DNA from 2 places in the Streptomyces sp. NPDC006134 genome. Region 1 is predicted to be linked to the other one. Evidence: predicted binding sites of a transcription regulator. Region 1 holds the regulator's gene; the other holds the start of a gene.
What was found. The regulator HrcA, encoded in region 1, represses chaperone genes, less so after heat shock. The targets are predictions, from matches to a motif close to TTNGCACTCNGNNNNNCNGAGTGCNAA.
Positions count from the first base shown of each region.

Region 1 (7,278 bases):
TCGTCGGTGGTGTACGCCACCGAGGCGGAGCCCAGCCCGCCGGGATCACAGGCGGCGGCCCCGCCCACGGCGAGGGCCGCGAACGCCCCCGCGACCACCGCCCGCCGCCCGCGCGGCCACCACCGGATCGGCCTCGATACCCCCATGGACGGCAGACTGCCACCGCCCCCGCCAACGCGGTAGAGCGCATACGGCCATGTGGCACGCCCCCCCGGCGTGACCGGCGCGTCAGCTCCAGCGGCCGGTACGGGCCAGCAGCACCGCCGCCGCGGCCGTACCGGCGGTGGAGGTACGCAGCACGCTGGGCCCCAGCCGGTACGGCCGTCCGCCCGCCCGCGCGAACAGCTCCAGCTCCTTGGGCGAGACGCCGCCCTCGGGGCCGACCACCAGCACGATCTCGCCGGAGGCGGGCAGCTCGGCGGTGGCCAGCGGGGTCTCGCCGGACTCGTGGAGGACGGCGGCGAAGTCGGCACCGGCCAGGAGCGAGGCGACCTGTTCGGTGGTCGCCGCGTCCGCGACCTCGGGGAAGCGGACCCGGCGGGACTGCTTGCCGGCCTCCCGGGCCGTCGCCCGCCACTTGGCCAGCGCCTTCAGCCCGCGCTCGCCCTTCCACTGGGTGATGCAGCGGGACGCCGCCCAGGGCACGATCGCGTCGACGCCGACCTCGGTCATCGTCTCGACGGCGAGTTCGCCGCGGTCCCCCTTGGGCAGGGCCTGGACGACGGTGATGCGGGGCTGCCCCGGGGGTTCGTCGCGCACGTCCGTCAGGTCCGTGACGACGAGCCGGTCCTTGCCCTCGGCGGCCTTCACCACGCCGTCCGCCCAGCGCCCCCGCCCGTCGGTGAGGACGACGTCCTCGCCGGGCCGCAGCCGCTTCACGGAGACGGCGTGCCGCCCCTCGGGGCCGTCCAGCACGTACTCCCCGCCCGGCAGGTCCGCCGGCTGAAGGGAGTCGACCACGAACACCGGTGCCGTCATCGGCCCGCACCTCCCGCCGGGAACCCCGGCAACTCCGCGACGGCGGACGCGAGTTCGTCCGCCAGTACCTCCACCAGCCGCCCCGCGGGCAGCTCCCGGGCCATCCGGTGGCCCTGTCCCGCCCACAGCGCCATGCCCTGCGCGTCGCCCGCCTCGGCCGCCGCCGCGCGCAGCGGCGCGGTGAGGTGGTGGACGTCGGGGTAGGCGGCGGGGGCGTAGCGGCCGTGCTCGCGCAGGAAGCGGTTGACCAGGCCGCGCGCCGGGCGCCCGGAGAACGCCCGGGTCAGCTCCGTGCGGGCGAACAGGGGGTCGGTCAGGGCCCGCTTGTGCAGGGGGTGCGCGCCGGACTCGTCGGTGGCGAGGAACGCGGTGCCCAGCTGGGCGGCGCTCGCGCCGGCCGCGAGCACCGCGGCGATCTGCGCGCCGCGCATCAGGCCGCCGGCGGCGACGACCGGCAGGCTCACCGCCTCGCGCACCTGGGCGAGGAGCGACAGCAGCCCGATCCCGGCGCCGTCCGTCTCCGGCACGTCCCGGTGGGTGCCCTGGTGGCCGCCGGCCTCCACGCCCTGCGCGATCACCGCGTCCGCGCCGGCCCGCTCCACGGCCCGCGCCTCCTCCACGGTGGTGGCGGTGACCAGGGTGAAGGTGCCGACGCGGCGCAGGGCGTCCAGGGCCTCACGGCTCGGGCAGCCGAAGTGGAAGGAGACCACCGGCACCGGGTTGTCGAGCAGCACCGCCAGCTTGGCGTCGTACCCGTCGTCCCGGCCGTGGCCCAGGTCGCCGAGCCCGGTCTCGTACCAGGCGGCCTCGCCCGCCAGCTGGTGGGCGTAGACGCCGACGGCGGCGGGGTCGGCCGTCTCCGGCTGCGACAGGAACACGTTGACGCCGAAGGGCCGGCCCGTCAGCCCGCGGAGCTGCTTGATCTCCTGGTACATCCCGTCGGCCGTCTTGTACCCGGCGGCCAGGAACCCCAGCCCGCCCGCCTCGCTCACGGCGGCGGCGAGCCGCGGCACGGAGACACCGCCCGCCATGGGGGCCTGCACGATCGGCAGGGGGAACAGATCGGTCAGCGCGGAGGACATGACCGCATGGTGTCACGTCCCGCACACCGCTCCGAATCCACCCTTCCGCGGGCATGGGCCGACAGCACCGGCCCTCGGGAAGCGGGCCGGGTGATCACTGTCAGCGCCCGTCGAACGCGTCCTTCAACCGCGAGAACAGCCCCTGCTGCCCGGGCTGACCGTGCCTGCCCGGGGGACGACCCCCGGACCCCCGGCCGCCCTGACCGCACGCGCGTCAGCGCCCGTCGAACGCGTCCTTCCACCGCGAGAACAGCCCCTGCCGCCCCGGCTGACCGTGCCTGCCCGGGGGACGACCCCCGGACCCCCGGCCGCCCTGACCGCACGCGCGTCAGCGCCCGTTGAACGCGTCCTTCAACCGCGAGAACAGCCCCTGCTGCCCGGGCTGGAACTGGCCCTGCGGCCGTTCCTCGCCGCGCAGCTTGGCCAGCTCGCGCAGCAGGCGTTCCTGCTCGGGGTCGAGCTTGGTCGGGGTCTGCACCTCGACGTGGACGACGAGGTCGCCGCGTCCGCCGCCGCGCAGGTGCGTGACGCCCCGGCCGTGCAGCGGGATCGACTGGCCGGACTGGGTGCCGGGGCGGATGTCGACCTCCTCCCGACCGTCGAGCGTCTCCAGCGGCACCTTGGTGCCGAGGGCCGCCGCCGTCATCGGGATCGTCACCGTGCAGTGCAGGTCGTCGCCGCGCCGCTGGAAGGTCGGGTGCGGCAGCTCGTGGATCTCGACGTACAGGTCGCCGGCGGGACCGCCGCCGGGGCCGACCTCGCCCTCGCCGGCGAGCTGGATGCGGGTGCCGTTGTCGACACCGGCGGGGATCTTGACGGTGAGAGTCCGGCGGGAGCGGACCCGGCCGTCCCCGGCGCACTCCGGGCACGGCGTCGGGACGACCGTGCCGAAGCCCTGGCACTGGGGGCAGGGGCGCGAGGTCATGACCTGGCCCAGGAAGGACCGCGTGACCTGGGAGACCTCACCGCGGCCGCGGCACATGTCACAGGTCTGGGCGGACGTGCCCGGCGCGGCACCCTCACCGCTGCACGTGGCGCACACGACCGCCGTGTCGACCTGGATGTCCTTGGTCGTGCCGAAGGCCGCCTCGTCCAGCTCGACCTCGATGCGGATCATCGCGTCCTGGCCGCGGCGGGTGCGCGAGCGCGGCCCGCGCTGCGACGCCGTGCCGAAGAACGCGTCCATGATGTCGGAGAAGTTCCCGAAGCCGCCGGCCCCGAAGCCGCCCGCGCCGGCGCCGCCGGACTGCGAGAGCGGGTCGCCGCCGAGGTCGTAGACCTGCTTCTTCTGCGGGTCCGACAGCACCTCGTAGGCGGCGTTGATCTCCTTGAACCGCTCCTGCGTCTTCGGATCGGGGTTGACGTCCGGATGCAGCTCGCGTGCGAGCCGCCGGAAGGCCTTCTTGATCTCTTCCTGCGACGCGTCGCGGCGCACGCCGAGTACGGCGTAGTAGTCCGTGGCCACCTACGACTCCGCCAGGATCTGTCCGACGTACCGTGCCACTGCGCGTACCGCTCCCATCGTTCCCGGGTAGTCCATGCGGGTCGGTCCGACCACGCCGAGCTTGGCAACCGCCTCGCCGCCCGAACCGTAACCGACCGACACGACGGACGTGGAGTTGAGTCCTTCGTGGGCGTTCTCGTGACCGATGCGGACGGTCACGCCCGGATCCTTCGCCTCGCCTAGCAGCTTCAGGAGGACGACCTGCTCCTCCAGCGCCTCCAGCACCGGCCGGATCGTGAGGGGGAAGTCGTGCGAGAAGCGGGTGAGATTGGCGGTACCGCCGATCATGAGCCGCTCCTCGTTCTCCTCGACGAGGGTCTCCAGCAACGTGGAGAGCACCGTGGAGACCGTACCGCGGTCCTCGACCTCGAAGGCGTCGGGCAGGTCCTCCACCAGGCTGGGCACGTCCGTGAAGCGGCGGCCCGCGACCCGGCTGTTCAGCCGCGCGCGCAGGTCCGCCAGGGACGTCTCGCCGAAGGGCGCCGGGCAGTCGACCACCCGCTGCTCGACCCGCCCGGTGTCCGTGATCAGCACGAGCATCACGCGCGCGGGCGCGAGGGAGAGCAGCTCCACGTGCCGCACGGTCGAGCGGGTCAGCGACGGGTACTGGACGACGGCGACCTGCCGGGTGAGCTGCGCGAGCAGCCGCACCGTGCGGGCCACCACGTCGTCGAGGTCGACGGCGCCCTCGAGGAAGTTCTGGATCGCGCGCCGCTCGGGCGCGGTCATCGGCTTGACCCCGGCCAGCTTGTCGACGAAGAGCCGGTAGCCCTTGTCGGTGGGGATCCGCCCCGCACTGGTGTGCGGCTGGGCGATGTACCCCTCCTCCTCCAGGGCCGCCATGTCGTTGCGCACGGTGGCCGGGGAGACGCCGAGGTTGTGCCGCTCGGTGAGCGCCTTGGAGCCGACGGGCTCCTCGGTGCCGACGTAGTCCTGGACGATGGCGCGCAACACCTGAAGCCTGCGTTCACTGAGCATCGCGCACACCTCCAGAAGTCGTCCGCCGGGTGTCTTCCCTGTCGTCGCCTGGCACTCGGCGCGTGCGAGTGCCAGTCTTCCCCGGCCCAGTGTACGGCGGTGGGGTACTTCCCCGGCAAGGCTGGTCCCGCGCCGCCGCGGTCACGGGTCCCGTGCCCGCTAGCGTCCCCGGTATGACGGTGACTTGGGAAGAGCTGGGGTGGGAGCGGGTGGCGGCCGGGGTCGGCCGGTGCCGGCTGCCGGTGTGGGACTGCACGGCGGGGCTCGTGGCCGGCCGGGGCGCGGCGCTGCTGATCGACGCCGGGTCGAGCCTCGGGGAGGGGGCGCGGCTGCGGGCGCGGGCGGAGCGGCTGGCCGGGCGGCGTGTGACGCATCTCGCGCTGACCCACGCCCACTTCGATCACGTCTTCGGGGCGGCGGCGTTCGCGGGCGCGGAGGTGTTCGGGGCGGCGGGCGTGGGCGAGGCGCTCGCCGGCGGCCGGGAGGAGCTGCGCGCGGACGCGGTGGCCCACGGCCTGGACGCGGGGCGGGCGCGGGAGGCCGCGGACGCGCTCGTCCCCGTCCGCCACGAGGTGCGCGGCGAGCTGACGCTCGACCTGGGCGGCGGGCGGCGGGTGGTGCTGGCCGACGTGGGTCCCGGGCACACCGCCCACGACCTGGCGGTCCTGGTGCCGGGCGAGGTGGACGTGGTCTTCTGCGGCGACCTCGTGGAGGAGTCCGGCGAGCCGCAGGCGGGCCCCGACGCCGTGCCGTCCCACTGGCCGGCCGCCCTGGACCGGCTGCTGGAGCTGGGCGGCGAGGACGCGCGGTACGTGCCCGGCCACGGGGCGGTGGTGGACGCGGAGTTCGTGCGGCGGCAGCGGGACGCGCTGGCGGCGCGCTTCGGCGTGTCGCGCTGAACCGGGCGCGCGGACTCCTCCTATCGTCGGGAGAATGCGCCAGTACTCCGCCGATCTGACCCCTCCGTGGAAGAAGCCCCGGCCGGTCCCCGAGGTCCCGGCGGAACCGGGTCTGGTGGTCGAGGAGCCGGGGACGGGTTTCTGCGGCGCGGTGATCCGCTGCGAGGCGGGCACGGTGACCCTGGAGGACCGCTTCGGCAAGCACCGGGTGTTCCCGCTGGAGCCGCGGGGCTTCCTGCTGGAGGGCAGGGCGGTCACGCTGGTGAAGCCGCCGTCGGGGCCGGTACGGCCCACGCGTACGGCGTCCGGGTCGGTGGCCGTGCCCGGCGCCCGCGCGCGCGTGGCCCGCGCCGGCCGGATCTACGTCGAGGGGCGGCACGACGCCGAGCTGGTGGAGAAGGTGTGGGGCGACGACCTGCGCATCGAGGGCGTGGTCGTGGAGTACCTGGAGGGCGTCGACGACCTGCCGTCGATCGTGGAGTCCTTCGCCCCGGGGCCGGACGCCCGCCTCGGCGTGCTGGTGGACCACCTGGTGCCGGGCTCGAAGGAGTGGCGGATCGCACAGGCGGTGACGAGCGAGCACGCCCTGGTGGTGGGCCACCCGTTCGTCGACGTCTGGGAGGCGGTCAAGCCGTCGTCCCTGGGGATCGGGGCGTGGCCGCGGGTGGAGCGCGGGCAGGACTGGAAGACGGGGGTGTGCCGGGCGCTGGGCTGGCCGGAGAACACGGGGGCGGCCTGGCGGCACATCCTGTCGCGGGTGCGGTCCTACAAGGACCTGGAGCCGGAGCTGCTCGGGCGGGTGGAGGAGCTGATCGACTTCGTCACGGATAGCGGTGGGGCCTGACGCCGGGAAGCGTCCCGAACTCGCTTGTGTCCAGTTCGAGCCCCAGAACCTCCAGCGGCAGCGGGTCACCGAACTTGGTGACCTGCTGCGTCTGGTAGTCGGCGTCCTCGCCCTCACCCGCAGGCTTCGTCAGCAGCACGCACTGCGCCGTGATCGGATCGAGGATGAGGTAGGCGGGCACCTTCCCCGCCGCGTAGATCGACCGCTTGACGGCGTAGTCCTGGTGAACGCTGGGCTTGGAGACGACCTCGACGAGCATCGTGATGAGGGAAGACGGCAGCAGACGCCCGGAATCGGGCATGAGATCACGCCGCAGGACCACCAAGTCCGGAACGGGCTCACTGGCCTCGTCGAGGATGTCGACGTCCTGCGTCTGGAGACGAGACCACCTCTTGCGCGGAATCTGGTCCAACACGTCTTCCACGATCATGTTGTGCACCAGGCCTGGGCTGGCCGTCATCACGATCACCCCCGGAGAAGCTCGGCTTTGACGCCCTCGGGAGGCTCGAACTCCTCGAAGAACTTCGTCATCCCGCGCTCGTCCACAGCGGTCATCTCCGTGGCCCTCCACATCCGCCGCGCACTGTCGGCGGCAGCCTGCGAACCAGACTAGGGGGCGAACCCGCATTCCGTAGCGGTTCACTCCGCCGAGTGATCAGTCCACCAGGTCCCTGACCACCGCGTCCGCCAGCAGCCGCCCGCGCAGCGTCAGCACCGCGCGCCCCTCCTCGTACGGCCCCTCCTGGAGCAGCCCGTCGGCCAGTGCCCGGCGGGAGGCCGCCAGGCCCTCGGGCCGCAGCAGGGACAGCGGCACCCCCTCCCGCAGCCGCAGCTCCAGCAGGACGCGCTCCACCCGGCGGTCCTCGTCGCTCAGCACCTCGCGCCCGGCCCCGGGGGACCGCCCGGCCGCCAGCGCCGCCGCGTAGGCGCCGGGGTGCTTCACGTTCCACCAGCGCACCCCGCCGACGTGGCTGTGCGCGCCGGGTCCGGCGC
Region 1 covers NZ_JBEXTV010000001.1:242,383-249,660, forward strand. Annotated here, with positions in the region: gene ABZ340_RS01125 (hypothetical protein) at 1-146, opposite strand, end outside; gene ABZ340_RS01130 (16S rRNA (uracil(1498)-N(3))-methyltransferase) at 229-978, opposite strand; gene ABZ340_RS01135 (nitronate monooxygenase) at 975-2,060, opposite strand; gene dnaJ (molecular chaperone DnaJ) at 2,389-3,525, opposite strand; gene hrcA (heat-inducible transcriptional repressor HrcA) at 3,526-4,542, opposite strand; gene ABZ340_RS01150 (MBL fold metallo-hydrolase) at 4,716-5,441, shown strand; gene ABZ340_RS01155 (DUF3097 domain-containing protein) at 5,476-6,285, shown strand; partial or broken gene ABZ340_RS01160 (Uma2 family endonuclease) at 6,263-6,858, opposite strand; gene hemW (radical SAM family heme chaperone HemW) at 6,941-7,278, opposite strand, start outside.

Region 2 (7,278 bases), on a different contig from region 1:
CGCTCTCACCGATGCGCAGGCCGGAGGGGCCGACGGCCGGGGCCTCGGGGAAGGGCGGCTCGCCCTGGCGGCGGACCATGCCGATGTGCCACAGCTGCGGCACGATCGTGCCGCCCGCCGCGTGCACCGCCTCGGCGACCTTCGCCCAGCCCGCGAGCTGCTCCTCGCCGTGGAAGCGCGGCACGCGGTCGCTCTGCCCGGCGGAGGGGTGGCCGACGTAGGTGCCCTCGGTGACGATCAGGCCGACACCGGCGGCGGCGCGGCGGCCGTAGTACGAGGCGACGTCCTCGCCGGGGACGCCCCCCGGGGAGAACTCACGGGTCATCGGCGCCATCGCGATGCGGTTCGGGACGGTCAGCCCGTTGATGACGGCCGGACGGGAGAGGATGTCGGCCGCGCGGGAGGCGGCTTCGGAGGCGGTGACGGTCACGTGGGGGCTCCTCGAAGCGATGCTGGTGGTACCGGTAGGTATGTGCGCGTGCATTCAACGCACTCCCACGTCAACCGCCCCTCCCCCGGCCGGATTCCGCCCGCACCGCCCGGCCCCCTGTGATCCCGGGCACGCCCGAGGGCGGCACCCCCAGCCGGAACTGGGGATACCGCCCTCGGAAAAGGACCGGATCGATCGGGGATCGATCAGAAGTCCATGTCACCGCCCGGCATGCCGCCGCCGGCCGGGGCAGCGGCCTTCTCCGGCTTGTCGGCGATGACGGCCTCGGTGGTGAGGAACAGCGCGGCGATGGAGGCGGCGTTCTGCAGCGCGGAACGGGTCACCTTCGCCGGGTCGATGATGCCTTCCTTGACCAGGTCGACGTACTCGCCGGTCGCGGCGTTCAGGCCGTGGCCCGGGGTCAGGTTGCGCACCTTCTCCACCACGACGCCGCCCTCGAGGCCGGCGTTGACCGCGATCTGCTTCAGCGGGGCCTCCAGGGCCAGCTTCACAGCGGCGGCACCGGTGGCCTCGTCACCCTCCAGCTCCAGCTTCTCGAACACCTGGGAGGCCTGGAGCAGGGCCACGCCACCACCGGCGACGATGCCCTCCTCGACGGCCGCCTTCGCGTTGCGGACGGCGTCCTCGATGCGGTGCTTGCGCTCCTTGAGCTCGACCTCGGTGGCGGCACCGGCCTTGATGACGGCCACGCCGCCCGCGAGCTTGGCCAGGCGCTCCTGGAGCTTCTCGCGGTCGTAGTCGGAGTCGCTGTTCTCGATCTCGGCGCGGATCTGGTTCACGCGGCCCTGGACCTGGTCGGCGGAGCCGGCACCGTCGACGATGGTGGTCTCGTCCTTGGTGATGACCACCTTGCGGGCCTTGCCCAGCAGGTCGAGGGTGGCGTTCTCCAGCTTGAGGCCGACCTCCTCGGAGATGACCTCGCCGCCCGTGAGGATGGCGATGTCGCCGAGCATGGCCTTGCGGCGGTCGCCGAAGCCCGGGGCCTTGACGGCGACGGACTTGAAGGTGCCGCGGATCTTGTTGACGACCAGGGTCGACAGGGCCTCGCCCTCGACGTCCTCGGCGATGATCAGCAGCGGCTTGCCCGACTGCATGACCTTCTCCAGGAGCGGGAGCAGGTCCTTGACGGAGGAGATCTTGGAGTTGGCGATCAGGATGTACGGGTCGTCGAGGACGGCCTCCATACGCTCCATGTCGGTGGCGAAGTACGCCGAGATGTAGCCCTTGTCGAAGCGCATACCCTCGGTGAGCTCCAGCTCCAGACCGAAGGTCTGGGACTCCTCGACGGTGATGACGCCTTCCTTGCCGACCTTGTCCATGGCCTCGGCGATGAGCTCGCCGATCTGGGTGTCGGCGGCGGAGATGGAGGCCGTGGAGGCGATCTGCTCCTTGGTCTCGACGTCCTTCGCCTGCTCCAGCAGGGCGGCGGAGACGGCCTCGACGGCCTTCTCGATGCCGCGCTTCAGAGCCATCGGGTTGGCGCCGGCGGCCACGTTGCGCAGGCCCTCGCGGACCAGCGCCTGGGCGAGAACGGTCGCGGTGGTCGTACCGTCACCGGCGACGTCGTCCGTCTTCTTGGCGACTTCCTTGACCAGCTCGGCGCCGATCTTCTCGTACGGGTCCTCGAGCTCGATCTCCTTGGCGATGGAGACACCGTCGTTGGTGATCGTGGGGGCGCCCCACTTCTTCTCGAGGACGACGTTGCGGCCCTTGGGGCCGAGGGTCACCTTGACGGCGTCCGCGAGCTGGTTCATGCCGCGCTCGAGGCCGCGCCGCGCCTCCTCGTCGAACGCGATGATCTTGGCCATGTGAAGTGGTCCCTCCAGGACTGGGGGTGATTCCTTCGGACCGCGCCCGCGCCCGCGACGGACGGCTCGCCGGCCTCGTGGTTCCTTGCCCCACCCGGCCTGCGGGCCTCACCGACCCGGTCCTTCGCTGTCACTCTCACCTTCAGAGTGCTAACGCCAATGATTAGCACTCGGGCATGGTGAGTGCAAGCGCCTTCGAGGGAGCGGCGGGGTACTCAGCCGCGCGCGAACAGGCGCATACCGGCGCCGGGCGCGGTACCGGACGCGGGGCGGGGTGCCGGGCTCGGTGCGGCGCGGGGCGGGGCGGGGCGGGGCGCGGTGGCGGGATACGGCGGGCGGGCACGAGCCTGACGGGCGGGCACGAGGGGTGGGCACGACGGGCATGGCGGGCGGGCACGACGGAGGGCCCGCACCCGTGGCGGGTGCGGGCCCTCCGGAGAAGACCGTTCGCTTGCGGTCGGCCGCGCGTTCAGGCAGAGACGCGGACCATGTCGGCCTGCGGGCCCTTCTGGCCCTGCGAGATCTCGAACTCGACCCGCTGGCCCTCTTCCAGGGTGCGGTAGCCGTCCATCTGGATCGCGCTGTAGTGGACGAAAACATCCGCACCACCGTCGACCGCGATGAAGCCGTACCCCTTCTCCGCGTTGAACCACTTGACGGTGCCCTGAGCCATGCCTAACTCCCCTATTACTGGCCCTTGCACAGATCCACACTTCGCGGATCCGGGTCAGACCTCACCCCCCAACGACTGGGGGCGTGCGCCGGAACGCGTCGACCGCGGCCGAATGTATCTGCCCAACTGCCGTCTGCAACAGGTCAATCGGACGAGAAATCCGGACGCGCGCGGTCCGGAATGTGGCATGAATTCGGTAAAATGCGGGGCAAGTCGGGCTGCACATAAGGCACGAAAGCCGCAAAGGACGCCCACATTTTGGCTACATCTTGTCGGGCGGGCGGCAGGAATCCGGGGCTCCTCACCGGAAGATCAGCACCGCGTTCCCCAACTGTACCGCGCTCAATCACACGGAATTGCCCCCTCCGCTTCTCTCGCGGAGGGGGCAACGGGAAGAACGCCGGGCGGTCGCCGCCACCGGAGGCGGCGGGTCCCGGTCAGCCGCCGGCGACCGCCGGGATGATGGACACGCCCGCCCCGTCGGGGGTGGCCGTCTGAAGGCCCTGCTCGAAGCGGACGTCGTCGTCGTTGACGTAGACGTTCACGAAGCGGCGCAGCTTGCCCTGGTCGTCCAGGACGCGGGCGGCGATGCCGGTGTGGTTCTTCTCCAGGTCGGCGATGACCTCGGCGAGGGTCGCGCCCTCGGCGGTCACCTCGGCCTGGCCGCCGGTGTAGGTGCGCAGGATGGTGGGGATGCGGACGGTGACGCTCACGGGGGAATCCTCCGGTCGGGATGACGTACGGGGGCGCGGACCGAGGCCCTGGTGCCTGGACCGATGCCCTGATGCCTGGGGCCTGTGGGGGCCTAGGCGAGGCCGGCCTCGCGGAAGGCGTCCAGGGTGGGCCGGATCGTCGCGGTCGGTCCGGTGCCGGCCACCGCGTCGAGGGTCTTCAGGCCGTCGCCGGTGTTGAGGACGACGGTCGTCTTCGCCGGGTCCAGGACGCCGTTCTCGATCAGCTTGCGCGTCACGCCCACGGTCACACCGCCGGCGGTCTCGGCGAAGATGCCCTCGGTCCGGGCGAGCAGCCTGATCGCGTCCACGACCTGCTCGTCGGTGACGTCCTCCACCGCGCCGCCCGTGCGGCGCGCGATGTCGAGGACGTACGGGCCGTCGGCCGGGTTGCCGATGGCGAGGGACTTGGCGATGGTGTTCGGCTTCTGCGGGCGCACCACGTCGTGGCCGGCCTTGAAGGCGGTGGACACCGGGGAGCAGCCCTCGGCCTGCGCGCCGAAGATCTTGTACGGCCGGTCCTCGACCAGCCCGAGCTCGATCAGCTCCCGCAGCCCCTTGTCGATCTTCGTGAGCTGGGAGCCGGAGGCGATCGGGACGACGATCTGGTCGGGCAGCTTCCAGCCGAGCTGCTCGCAGATCTCGTACGCGAGGGTCTTGGAGCCTTCCGCGTAGTACGGGCGGAGGTTGACGTTGACGAAGCCCCAGCCCTCGCCGGCCGGGTCGCCGATCAGCTCCGAGCAGAAGCGGTTCACGTCGTCGTAGTTGCCCTCGATGCCGACGAGCTCGCCGCCGTAGACGGCGGCCATGACGACCTTGCCCTGCTCCAGGTCGTGCGGGATGAACACGCAGGAGCGGAAGCCGGCGCGGGCGGCGGCGGCGCCGACGGCGCCGGCCAGGTTGCCGGTGGAGGAGCAGGACAGCGTCGTGAAGCCGAAGGCGCGGGCGGCCTCCAGGGCCTGGGCGACGACGCGGTCCTTGAAGGAGTGGGTCGGGTTGCCGGAGTCGTCCTTGACGTACAGGCCGCCGGTGACGCCGAGTTCGCGGGCGAGGTGGTCGGCCTTGACGAGCTTGGTCCAGCCCGGGTTCAGGTTCGGCTTGTCCGCGACATCGGCCGGGACGGGCAGCAGGGGGGCGTAACGCCAGATGTTCGCGGGACCCGCTTCGATGCGCTTGCGGAGCTCTTCGGCGTCGTAGCCCGAGAAGTCGTAGGCGATCTCCAGCGGGCCGAAACACTCCTCGCAGGCGAAGACCGGGCCGAGCGGGACGCGGTGGCCGCACTCCCGGCAGGAAAGCGCCGCGGCAGGACCGAGATCGACGGAGGTGGGGGTGGGGGTGCTTGCGACAGTCTGCACAGCCATGTGAGGCGAGGCCCTTTCTCCTCATCTTCCTCGCAGCGCACCTCGCCGCGAGACGGATTTGGCACCTTCCCTAGCCGGGAGCCTCGCTCCTGAACGAGAACCGACTGGAGGGTTGCCGGGGCTTCATCGGGCCGTGTCCCTCTGCCCCTCTGGATGAGCTGTATTCGGTTGTGTGAACGTGCGCGAACACGGACGGACAGGGGGGCGACCCCCGACATGCAATGGTCATCCGTGTTGTTCAAGACTGTAACCGAAGGCCAGGACAGTTGAGATAGTCGTCCGAACCGCGAGATGGATCACACCGGACCGCCGGGAGAACCGGTCCCTCGGGGAACCGGACCGCCGGGAGGACCGGATCGCCGGGAGAACCGGATAGCCGGGAGAACCGGATAGCCGGGAGAACCGGATCGCAGAGAGAGCGAAGGAGCCGCCGACCGTGCTGGAAGAAGTCGAGCGCTGGCTGAGGACACGCTCCTGGTCCCTGTCCGACCGCCCGCTCCAGCAGATCCTGGCCGCCAAGCGCGCCACGGGGCAGTCGGTCAGCGTCGTGCTCCCCGCCCTCGACGAGGAGGAGACCGTCGGCGACATCGTCGCCGCCATCCGCCACGACCTGATGGTGCGGGCCCCGCTCGTCGACGAACTCGTCGTGGTCGACTCCGGCTCCACCGACCGCACCGCCGAGGTGGCCGCCGCGGCGGGCGCGCGCGTGGTGCACCGCGACGAGATCCTCCCGCGCCTCCCGGCCGTGCCCGGCAAGGGCGAGGTGCTGTGGCGCTCGCTGCTGGCCACCGGCGGTGACCTCGTCTGCTTCGTCGACGCCGATCTGCGCGAGTTCTCCTCCGACTTCGTCACCGGCATCGTCGGCCCGCTGCTCACCGACCCGGACGTGCACCTCGTCAAGGCCATGTACGACCGTCCGCTGGGCGGCGCGGCCGGGCAGGGCGGCCGGGTCACCGAGCTGATGGCGCGCCCGCTGCTGAACATGCACTGGCCGCAGCTGGCCGGGTTCGTGCAGCCGCTGGGCGGCGAGTACGCGGCCCGCCGCTCCCTGCTGGAGCAGCTTCCCTTCCCCGTCGGCTACGGCGTGGAGCTCGGCATGCTCGTCGACGCCCTGCACCTGGTGGGCCTGGACGCCCTCGCCCAGGTCGACGTGGGCGTGCGCAAGCACCGCCACCAGGATGGCCAGGCGCTGGGCCGGATGGCCGCCGCCATCTACCGCACCGCCCAGCTCCGCCTGGCCCGCGGCCATCTGGTGCGGCCCGCCCTCACCCAGTTCGAGCGCGGCGAGGACGGCTTCGAGCCGCGGACGTACTCCGTGGACACCGAGGAGAGGCCGCCGATGGTGGAGATCGCGGAGTACGCGGCGCGGAAGGTGGCGTGAGCGTCCCGGGGCCCGAGGTCCGCGTCAGCCGGTGACGCCGTCCGACCAGCGCCAGCGACCGGAGCCGTCCTGGCTGCAGGTCAGGTACTCGCCGCCCCGGCCGTAGGTGCTCAGACCGTGGTGACGGTTGGCGCAGAACTGGCCGTCGGCGTAGCAGTTGCCCGCGGGGCTGGTGATCGCGCAGGCCGTGCCTCCGCCGCCCCCGGTCGAGCCGCCGCCGCCCGTGGAGCCGCCGCCGCCCGACGATCCGCTCCCGGTGCCGGTGCCGGTGCCGGCCGCGCGCGTCGGCTCCGGCGTGTGCAGCAGCCGTCCCGCGCAGTCGCGGCCGCTGCGGGGGACGGTGAACGCCACGTCGTAGGAGGCGCCGTCGGAGGCGTCGATCTGGTCGCAGACCTCTTCGCCCGCCGCCCAGGAGGAGGCCCGCTGCCCGCCGCCGTCCCGCGACAGTCCGGTGCCCTGGAGGTAGACGGCGTAGCGCAGTCCGCCGGACTCGGCCGCGGCGATCGCCTTTCCGATGCTCGCGCCGGTGAAGTCCTTCAACGGGACGGCGGACGGCGTCGGGGTGCTGCCGGGGGACGTCTCCGGACCGGTGCCGCTCGGCGAGGCGGTGGCGGTGGCGGCAGCGGTGGTGGAGGCGGACGCGGAGGGCTCGTCCGCCGTCGTGGCGGCGCTCCCGCCCCCGCATCCGGCCAGGGTGAGCGCGCCGGCCCCCGCCAGCGCTGCCGCGCCGAGGAGTCGGCGGACGCGTATGAAGTGCATGGATCCTCCCCCAGAGGTCCCGGACATGCCACGGGACACCTACTGAAACATGTATCGCACATCTTTCAACTGCGCACAGGGTTCTCACAAGTTTTCCGGTGAATTCACGGACGT
Region 2 covers NZ_JBEXTV010000002.1:101,591-108,868, reverse strand. Annotated here, with positions in the region: gene ABZ340_RS01830 (NADH:flavin oxidoreductase) at 1-430, opposite strand, end outside; gene groL (chaperonin GroEL) at 637-2,259, opposite strand; gene ABZ340_RS01820 (cold-shock protein) at 2,729-2,932, opposite strand; gene ABZ340_RS01815 (MoaD/ThiS family protein) at 3,370-3,645, opposite strand; gene thrC (threonine synthase) at 3,738-5,024, opposite strand; SAM riboswitch class I at 5,043-5,184, opposite strand; gene ABZ340_RS01805 (glucosyl-3-phosphoglycerate synthase) at 5,461-6,405, shown strand; gene ABZ340_RS01800 (hypothetical protein) at 6,430-7,164, opposite strand.
Region 2: the regulator HrcA is predicted to act here: its motif matches at 2,423-2,449, upstream of groL (chaperonin GroEL).